One region of the Planomicrobium sp. MB-3u-38 genome, then DNA from elsewhere that is predicted to be linked to it. Evidence: riboswitches for the same ligand, from Rfam matches in the RefSeq annotation. Region 1 holds a riboswitch; each other region holds the start of a gene.
The links. A riboswitch is a leader RNA that binds a small molecule or an ion and turns the genes downstream of it on or off. The one in region 1 is predicted to bind lysine.
Positions count from the first base shown of each region.

Region 2: it holds a riboswitch for lysine, as region 1 does, so the genes downstream of both, CXF70_RS14925 (Na+/H+ antiporter NhaC family protein) here and CXF70_RS04950 (aspartate kinase) in region 1, are expected to answer to the same signal.
Region 3: it holds a riboswitch for lysine, as region 1 does, so the genes downstream of both, dapA (4-hydroxy-tetrahydrodipicolinate synthase) here and CXF70_RS04950 (aspartate kinase) in region 1, are expected to answer to the same signal.

Region 1 is NZ_PJBO01000009.1:107,144-110,423, forward strand. It holds gene uvrC (excinuclease ABC subunit UvrC) at 1-1,156, shown strand, start outside; lysine riboswitch at 1,199-1,372, shown strand; gene CXF70_RS04950 (aspartate kinase) at 1,530-2,741, shown strand; gene CXF70_RS04955 (nuclease-related domain-containing protein) at 3,089-3,280, shown strand, end outside.
Region 2 is NZ_PJBO01000071.1:137,534-140,813, reverse strand. It holds gene CXF70_RS14925 (Na+/H+ antiporter NhaC family protein) at 1-1,168, opposite strand, end outside; lysine riboswitch at 1,280-1,461, opposite strand; gene CXF70_RS14920 (bifunctional metallophosphatase/5'-nucleotidase) at 1,528-2,871, opposite strand; gene CXF70_RS14915 (DUF72 domain-containing protein) at 2,899-3,280, opposite strand, start outside.
Region 3 is NZ_PJBO01000037.1:78,384-81,663, forward strand. It holds gene CXF70_RS08445 (STAS domain-containing protein) at 1-595, shown strand, start outside; gene dapA (4-hydroxy-tetrahydrodipicolinate synthase) at 653-1,534, opposite strand; lysine riboswitch at 1,682-1,862, opposite strand; gene CXF70_RS08455 (class I SAM-dependent methyltransferase) at 1,992-2,612, shown strand; gene ypfJ (KPN_02809 family neutral zinc metallopeptidase) at 2,669-3,280, shown strand, end outside.

The DNA of each region.
Region 1 (3,280 bases):
CCTTGAGTTTGAACGTGCCAAAGAATACCGTGACCAAATCAGCCACATTGAAAACGTCATGGAAAAACAGAAGATGGCGATGAACGATTTCACCAATCGTGATGTTTTTGGCTATGCCGTCGACAAAGGCTGGATGTGTGTGCAGGTCTTTTTCGTGCGCCAAGGTAAACTGATCGAACGCGACGTCTCCCTGTTTCCGCTATACCGCGACCCGCAGGAAGAATTCATGACATATCTCGGCCAGTTTTACGAGAAATCAAATCATGTGAAGCCTAACGAGATTTTATTGCCGGAGGGTGAAGATGCTGAGTTAGTGAAGGATTGGCTTGGTGTGCGCACACTTGTACCGCAGCGTGGCAAGAAAAAAGATTTGGTGCTGCTGGCGAAGAAAAATGCCGAAATCTCGATCAAAGAGAAGTTCCAGCTGCTTGAACGTCAGGAAGAACGGACTATTGGTGCTTGTCAGGAGCTTGGTGAAGCAATGAACATTGAGACTCCACTGCGAATCGAAGCGTTCGATAACTCGCATATCCAAGGGGCGGATGCCGTATCGGCGATGATTACATTCATCGACGGCAAGCCTTCCAAAAAGGATTACCGCAAGTACAAAACGCGGACCGGTTCGAAGCCCGATGATTACGCGGCTATGCGGGAAGTCATACGGCGCCGTTATTCGCGTGTGTTGAAAGACGGATTGCCGCTGCCGGACCTCATTGTCATTGATGGAGGGAAAGGGCAGATGTCATCGGCTCGCGAAATTTTAGAAGACGAACTTGGCCTGTCGATTCCGATTGCCGGCTTGGCGAAAGACGATAAGCACCAGACCTCACAATTATTGTATGGGGATCCGGTCGAAGTTGTGCCGTTGAAACGGACAAGCGAAGCCTTTTATCTGATGCAGCGCATACAGGATGAAGTCCACCGTTTCGTAATTACATTCCACCGTCAGCTGCGCGGCAAGAATTCGATCGTTTCGGCGCTTGACGGGCTGGAAGGCGTCGGTCCGAAGCGCCGGCAGCAATTGCTCAAGCATTTTGGATCCGTCAAACGAATCAAAGAAGCGGACACAGCCCAGTTGGTGGAAGCGGGGATGCCTGAAAAATTGGCGCAGTCGATTCATCAGCATTTCGCCGAACAAACATTGTCAACGGACTGAGTTCGTGTTATTGTAATAAACATAAATTGAATCACTTGTAAAAGTGGTGATAGAGGCGCGGGCGTCAAAAGTAGCCATCCGGAGATTTGCAGAATCTGTGAAGGATGAGGAAAGGGACGACCGCCGAAGTGTGTGAAGGCTGCAGCCGAACATGCTGGTTCTGCATTTAAGAGATGCAGGGCTGTCAGAGTCAAACTCTGGAGGGCTATCTCACATGGACGTTTTTTCGTACATGATTAAAGAGGTAGTTTGCCGGATCGACGGCAAGCTGCCTTTTTTCGTGTCTGGTGAAGGCATTCTGTTTTAAAAACCGAAACGGATGCCGGCGCTTTTCATGCTGGGAGCCACATACTGATGTGGGAGTGGATGATAAATGGAAACTGTTGTGATGAAATTTGGTGGAACCTCGGTGGCGACACCTGAAAAAATTATCGGGGTTGCAAAGCGCGCAATCGCTGAGAAAGAGAAAGGCAAACGGGTTGTCATCGTCGTGTCTGCAATGGGCAAGACGACGGATACGCTCCTTGGACTGGCGGCGGAAATATCCGCGGAGCCGCCAAAACGTGAAATGGATATGCTGCTGGCGACTGGTGAACAAGTGACGATTTCCTTGCTGGCGATGGCTTTTAAACAGCTTGGCCACGAAGCGGTATCGTTCACCGGTTGGCAGGCGGGCATCGAAACCGAGTCCGTTCCGCGCAATGCGCGAATTGAACAGATTCATACCGAGCGCCTCGAAGCGGTCTTGGACAGTGGATTTATTGCAGTCGTTGCCGGATTCCAGGGCGTCGACCGCATCGGCAACATCACGACACTCGGCCGCGGCGGGTCCGATACGACGGCGGTTGCGCTGGCTGCCGCATTGAAGGCGGAGAAATGCGACATCTATACGGATGTCGACGGAGTCTATACGTCGGATCCGCGTTTTGTTGGAGGCGCTCGCAAATTGGAACAGATATCCTATGATGAAATGCTGGAACTGGCGAATCTGGGTGCCGGTGTCCTTCACCCGCGCGCCGTCGAATTCGCGAAAAACAATAACGTCCCATTAACCGTCCGGGCAAGCTATTCCGACGAACCGGGAACAATCATACAAGAGGTGGTCACTGTGGAAAAAAATCTCATCGTCCGTGGCGTAGCATTCGAGCCCGGCATTGCGCGCGTAACCGTTACATACAATAAACCATTCAACGGTTCACTCGCGAACATCTTCATGACGCTGGCAGAAAATCACATCGATGTAGACATCATCGTCCAAAGCATTTCAGAAGAATTCCAGCCTTCCGTTTCATTTTCAATCAAAGAGGACAGCCTGGAAGAAGTGCGTCGTGTGCTTGATGTCAATAAAGAAACGATCGGCTTCATGTCTACCGACTTTGAAGTCGGCCTGGCAAAAGTCTCAATCGTCGGCTCCGGCATGGTATCCAATCCGGGTGTCGCAGCGCGCATGTTCGATATTCTTCGTCAGTCAGAAATCCCTGTCAAAATGGTCAGCACCTCGGAGATCAAGATTTCAGTGGTTGTGCCTGGCGGCGATATGGAGAAATCGGCGAATGCGCTGCATGAAGCGTATGGGTTGGGGTGAAGGTGAGAAAGAAAGTTTTTCTCTGTCAATAGTTTGCTTTTAAGAAAGTTTTTGAGATGGATTAGCGAGATAGCAGTTCATGTTGAACCCGGCGGTTGCCGGGTTTTTTGTTTTTGTGGCAGATTGCAGTTTTAAGTACCTGCAGTGATAAAACCATTTTAACGCAAAAGAGCAAAAGCGGATTTTTCGCCGTGGCGGAAAAATCCAATGTTTGGGGAAATCTTCGCGTATGCGAAGATTTTTTTCAATATATGTTTTCTCGTTCAGCACTGAGGAATGGAGTAGTGTTATAATTCAGATAATTATAAAGGGAGGCGGCGGTTCGGATAGGGGAGAAAAATTTGTTGATGTGGGAAGGCGTGAAGCTGCTGATGGAGCGGTTGCCGGCAGGGCATCCTGAGCAGGCATATTTGAAAAAGGAATTTCACCGCTATGAAGCAGGCTGGAAAGGCGAGCAGCGTTTGCTTGCGAAAATGGTTGAGTTTCATTGGGGTGAACCTTATGAATTGCTTTGGGATGTCGGTTTGAAGCTGGGCGAC
Region 2 (3,280 bases), on a different contig from region 1:
ATAATACCGGAAGAACTGAAACCGGTATATTTCCTTCACTTACAATCCCTGCAAGATACGTACCTGTTTCAAGCGCTCCGATCAGGTAAGTCAATGACCAGGCGAAGATCAGAATCAGGACAGCACCGATCATTGATTTGATCCCTGCCCAGATTCCTTTGCCGATCCATCCGGCATTGGCAGTTTCATTTTTATTCATTTGCAGCAAGTAAAGCACGATGGATGTGATGGTCCCAAGAAGTCCACCCACCAATAACGATAAAGGAACATCCGTATTTTCAAAAATCAGCCAGACATCCATTTGCTGGCCTGCGTTCTGATAACCCGTCCACAACATTGCGGCGATGGTGCCGGCAACCAATACAAGAATTGGAAGCAGTAAATCAAGAACACGTCCGTGGGAATGGGATGGAAATTCTTCTTTCATTTCTCCAGGAATCGATTTATCCGGATCGTAAAGCTGACCGTTTTCGATTGCATTGATTTCGTGTTTTTTCATTTCCCCGAAATCGACATCACGGTAGGCAACGAAGAAGACGATCGCCAGTGCAGCAATCACGTAGAAGTTCATCGGCGCCATCCATAGGAATGCTTCCAAAGCCGAATACTCTACGAATGTCTGCCCGGCCAGAATCGTAGCGATGATCCCGATGATTGCGGCGCCCCAGCTCGATACCGGTGAAACCACGCAGACAGGAGCTGCCGTAGAATCGATGAAATAAGCGAGTTTCGCTCGAGATACTTTATAACGGTCCGTTATTGGACGAGCAACCTGTCCGACCGCCAATGCATTGAAATAATCATCGATGAAAATGACAATGCCGAGCGCTACTGTAAGAACTTTTGCTCCGCGGCGTGATTTGACCCGTTTTGATGCCCAGTCAGCAAAAGCATGGCTTCCTCCGGACAAACTGACGAAAGCAGTTATGATGCCAAGCAATAATAGGAATAGAAGAATAAAGACATTATATGCATTAAAGCCTTCATCCCAGAAGATCACTTGAAATGATGTAAATAATTCCTGCATTGCACCAACCGGCGCGAATGACGTTAGAATGAGCGCCGCTGAAATGATACCTACGCCCAATGATAATAATACCCGCCGGGTCAGCAATACCATGACGATTGCGATAATCGGCGGCAGGATCGAGAAGATCGTGTTTTCCATGAATAGTTTCCTCCTATTTTTTGATGGAATAGAATGGAGAAAAAAAAAGCCGGCTCTATCCTAAGGGACAAGTCGGCTTCCTACAATTCGTCTGTGCGGTAAAACATCAAACAACCCTGTAGCTCTCCATTTATGCAAGCATAAATGACAGTGACATCCCTTTTAAGGATGCCCCCAGCCTCACTTTCCGGTGACAACGGAAAATGGACTTCGGCAAAACCGCCTTTCAAATATGATCATCGCTGTCACGCTCACATATCTTACTCATCAGTTTTGCAGCCTCTACCCATCGATATACAATTCTTTGTTAGCATATACTAAAATTGTTTTGAAATCAAGGTCAATTTCATCCAGTTCTCCTACCGCACCATGTTCCGCGAAAAATAACCGCTGAATACGTCCCGGATGAACTCCGGCATAAAATAAGTTTTGGCTGAACGTTTGAATTCCGGAAAGAAATATCCGAATGTGAACATATCCAAAGTGATGAGTTTATAAATTTGATCACTGTCAGCAATGTGCCCATTTATATATAATTGATGATTGTCCAGATCCATTCCCGTACGGATCATCTTACCGAAAACTGCACCTCTGAAACCCAATCCTTTCAACTCAAGCTGTGGCCATTCAGCATTCATTGACTGAAGATATATCTCCTTCAGCTCAGCACCGCTCAGTTCGATCATGCACGGATTTATGGGATGAGGAAGCATCTGATGGAAATCGTAGCGTGTTATTTCACCAAGCGGCATGTCCTGCATAAACAAGCCGGCGTTGAACAGCGCACAATCCGCCCCCGAGAACTCGATCATGGCCTTGCCGAACAACTGGGCCATCTCAGATTCCTTAAACCATTCGGCTTTAAGGGCTGCATCATTATAAAACACAGCATCCCTCATCAATTCTTTCCCGTGTTCCCGAAGCTTCTGGTCATAATTTTCGTCAGGATTCTCTAATTTCTCTGTTTCAATTAAATACGCTTTTTTCTTTTTCAGATCTTCTTCTATAATAACGTGCCCCAGATAAGCGCCGAACTTGCCTGCAGCTCCGAGCAGTACATTGCCAATTTCTTTTCCTTCATGAAAAATATGGTGGGTGTGCGCCCCTAATATCAAATCGATTTCCGGACAGCTTTCGGCTAGAAGTTCATCTTCTCTTATCCCCAGATGCGACAAGCAGACAATAAAATCTGTTTCAGACTTGACCTCTTCGACGGCCTGCAGAATGGAGTCCCGGGCTGCAGTCACTTTCCAGCCCAGCCTTTCATAAAAAGGTGTGAATTCGGCTGTGGCACCGACAAGGCCAATCCGTTTGCCTTCAGGTGTCCTGATGATTTTATACGGCTTGGCCCAATCCGGCCGTTCGCCGTTTTCAGCTATGAGGTTGGATAGGATGATATCAAAATCCGCATCCCTGTATAATTCATCCAATTCCTCTTTCGATAAAGTGATGCCTTCGTTATTGCCTATTGTCACTGCATCGTAACCCGCTTCATTCAACAATTTCACATTACCTTTCCCCGCTGTGCCTTCAGTGAACGGATGCGAACGGTCCACATGGTCACCGATATCCAAAATGAGACAGAAATCGCCCATTTCTTCGTGCCACTGCTTCCGTTCAGCCAAAAAAGCATGGATACTTGGCCAATTGCCAAAATGGCTGTGCAGATCATTTGTGTGATAGATATGAATAGTTTCAGCCATTTTAAAACACCTCTTTATCGCCTCTCGTTAAAATTCCCCTTCAAACAGATCCAATTGCTTGGGAGCCAGATCTTCGAAGGTCAAGTCATTCATCTGCTGGAATTGCTTTGCATCTCCTGCTGCATGCCCGCCGGAGTTATTATTAAAAATGACATAGACATTGTCGGCCTGTTCAGCCAGCTTATTTGCCGCTCTGCTTATTTCTGTTAACTCTTCCTGGTTATAGTCATATAAATAACGGACTTCACGCCATTTTTTCGAGTTCCCTACATTCTGCCATCCGTGAACATTGCGGCCATGCAGCCTGAACAGTACCTTATCTTTTCGGGTTGAGACTGGCACCAGCGGAATCGAGCCATCACCCGCTTGCGGCTCATCACAAACTGAATGGATCAAGTTAAGCTCCTGC
Region 3 (3,280 bases), on a different contig from region 1:
TTTCCTGGAAGCGAATATGATGCTGGACGCAGCTCTTGCTGAATCTTCTTTATACCGCAAACATTTGGCGAAATTGATCAGAAGTGAAGGGAAACTTCAAAGTATCCCTATGGAGACTTTGTTCGATGGGATGGAATTTTTCCATACACTTTTGGATCACGCTATGTATTCTTACAGCAGCGCCTATATCGATGCATATCAGGAAAGACTCACTGCAGCGCGACAGGAATTTTTCGAACTTTCCGCTCCAGTGGTGCCGATCGCTGATAAAGTAGCGATTTTGCCGCTTGTTGGAGATCTTGAAATTGACCGTGCTCAGTTCATCCTTGAGAAAACACTGACAGCTGCCAATAAACTCCGGATTTCCACATTGGTGATCGACCTGTCCGGCGTAGTCAAAGTGGATTCAATGGTGGCTGAACAAATCATTAAGATTGTTCAGGCACTCAATATGGTGGGTGTTAAAGCGATTTTGACCGGCATCCGTTCAGAAATTGCGATTACGCTGTCCCAATTGGCTATCGACACGCGTTCACTCGTAACGGGCGGCAGCTTGAAGCAGACACTTGAGAAGCTTGATTTCACTAAATTATAATTGAACACGAAAAAACGCTGAAGCGCGATGCTCCAGCGTTTTTTTCGTTCATATGAATTAAGCCCGGATATTGCCGGCTTCGAGAAGCTGACGTAGGGTGACAGTTTCTTCGTCGTTCAACGGAATCATCGGCAAGCGGACTTTGCCCGTCTCGACGCCGAGTAATTGTAAAGCAGTTTTTACCGGTACAGGGTTTGGTGCTGCAAACAGCGCGTTCATGACCGGAAGCAGTTTGCGGTGCTGGGCTGCCGCTTCTTTGATGTTGCCGCTTGTAAAGTTTGTGATCATCTCCTGCATTTCATTGCCGATGATATGGGAAGCCACGGAAACGATGCCATCCGCGCCAATTGCCATCAGCGGAAGCGTCAAACCATCGTCGCCGCTGTATACCGTAAAGCCGTCCGGCGTGCCATCGATGATCATTGACGCAGCGTCAAGGTTGCCGCTGGCTTCTTTGACAGAGACGATGTTGCTGACAGCGGACAAACGGATGATTGTTTCAGGTGCCATATTGACAGCGCTGCGGCCGGGGATGTTGTAAAGCATGATCGGCAGGCGAGTTGCTTCGGCAATGGCTTTGAAATGCTGGAATAAGCCTTCTTGCGCGGGCTTATTATAATAAGGCGTGACAAGCATGATGCCATCGACACCTGCTTCTTCCGCTTGCTTTGTCAACGCAATCGATGAACGGGTATCGTTTGAACCGGTTCCTGCTATGACGGGAATGCGGCCGTTCACTTTCTCTGCAGTAAATTTGAACAGCGCCAATTTTTCAGCTGCCGTCAAAGTCGGCGATTCACCGGTAGTGCCGGCAACGACGAGGCCGTCAGAACCGTTGGCGATGAGGTGCTCTATCAATTTTTCTGTGGCTGGAAAGTCAATATCGCCGTTTGCGTCAAAAGGCGTGACCATCGCAGTGATGATTTTTCCGAAGTTCATAATATCCCATCCTTTATTAATTTTTTTAGTTCGATCCGAGGTGTGGTCATCTGCTTAGTGCCACATCAGAAATTATCTATGGCCATAAAAAAAGCAGCGGCGAAGGGCCGCTGCTGCTGCGCAAACACAAACGGGATGTGTTGCTGTGCGTCAGATAGCCCTCCATGCGTCAAAAGCCGCATGACAATCCGGCATCTCTTAAATGCAGGACCAGCAACGGAAATCAGGGGCTTTCCGCCGCTTCGGCAAATATCCCTTCCGGCAGAAGTCGGCGGAGCCCGTGCTCCTCAATCTGCTTACTGATGATAATTGCGCCTCTATCCTCACTTCCCTGTAAAGGAAGCAAGAACTATTGAATTAGCTCGACTTTATCAAAATACGCTGTTATTTGCAAGAAGAATCGGGTATTGAAAGACAAGGCCAGCACTCAGGGCAAGCAGAATTGGGGGAGAACAGCATGAAGGAATTTGAAGGCGACCAATATTTGAATATCGCGACAGAAGGCACACAGTGGATTTCTGAAGCCACACTTCACCACAACAGGTATGAACCAACCCCATATTTGCATTTAAAGGAATTATTCAATCGCCATCCTCTTGGCGTCGACGATGGACTGGTGGATTTCGGCAGCGGCAAAGGACGGCTGAATTTTTATGCGCACGACCGCTTCGGCTGCCGTTCCACAGGCATTGAGCTGAATACCAGCTTTTTTACGGAGGCGCTGAAAAACCTCGAAACTTATAACCGTAAAGGAAAAAATCATAGAGCTGCAGGGCGCATCGACTTCCGTGAAGGCTTAGCTCAGGACTATCATATTCAACCGGAAGATACGGTCTTTTACTTTTTCAACCCTTTTTCTGAGCAGATATTCATGAAAATCGTAGACAATATTCTATTGTCCGCTGAAAACTTTCCGAGAGATCTGACAATCATCCTCTATTATCCTTCCACCGAATACATCGACTATCTGGAACGCGGCAACCTGTTTAAATTGAAGGAACAAATTGGTTTGCCGGAATTCAATAAAGATCCTTCAGAGCAATTTTTAATTTACAAATATACTCAGCAAGAGATTTAACGAATCTTACAAATGGGTATAAACAATTGAAATGAGACAGAAACGGATGTGGTCCTATGAAGTGGAGAGGCCGGAGAGGCAGTGCGAATGTAGAAGACAGAAGAGGAAGCGGCGGAGGTAAAGGATTGGCAGTCGGCGGCGGGCTCGGCGGTATTGTGCTGATCCTGATCGTGACATTCCTCGGAGGAGATCCGGGCATCCTGCTTGATGGTATGGGCGGAAATGGTTCCGGCGGCAGCAGTACAGGTGAACCTTATCAGGCGACCGAACAGGAAGAAGAATTGGCTGACTTCGTATCTGTCGTACTCGCGGATACGGAAGAAGTGTGGACCGAAGTTTTTGCAGAAGAAGGCATGCAATATGAAGAGCCGACACTTGTCCTCTTTACGGACAGTGTACAGTCCGCCTGCGGTACTGCCGGTGCGTCGGTGGGTCCTTTTTATTGTCCTGCAGATTATAAGCTTTATATCGATTTGGATTTTTACGGTGAATTGCAGCGTCAATTCAATGCGCCTGGTGATTTTGCCATGGCGTACGTCATTGCCCATGAAGTCGGGCATCATGTGCAGAATCTGCTCGGCGTGATGCAGGAAGTGCAGCCGCTGCGCAATCAATTGAGTGAAGAAGAATACAATAAGGTGCAAGTGCAGCTCGAGCTCCAGGCGGAT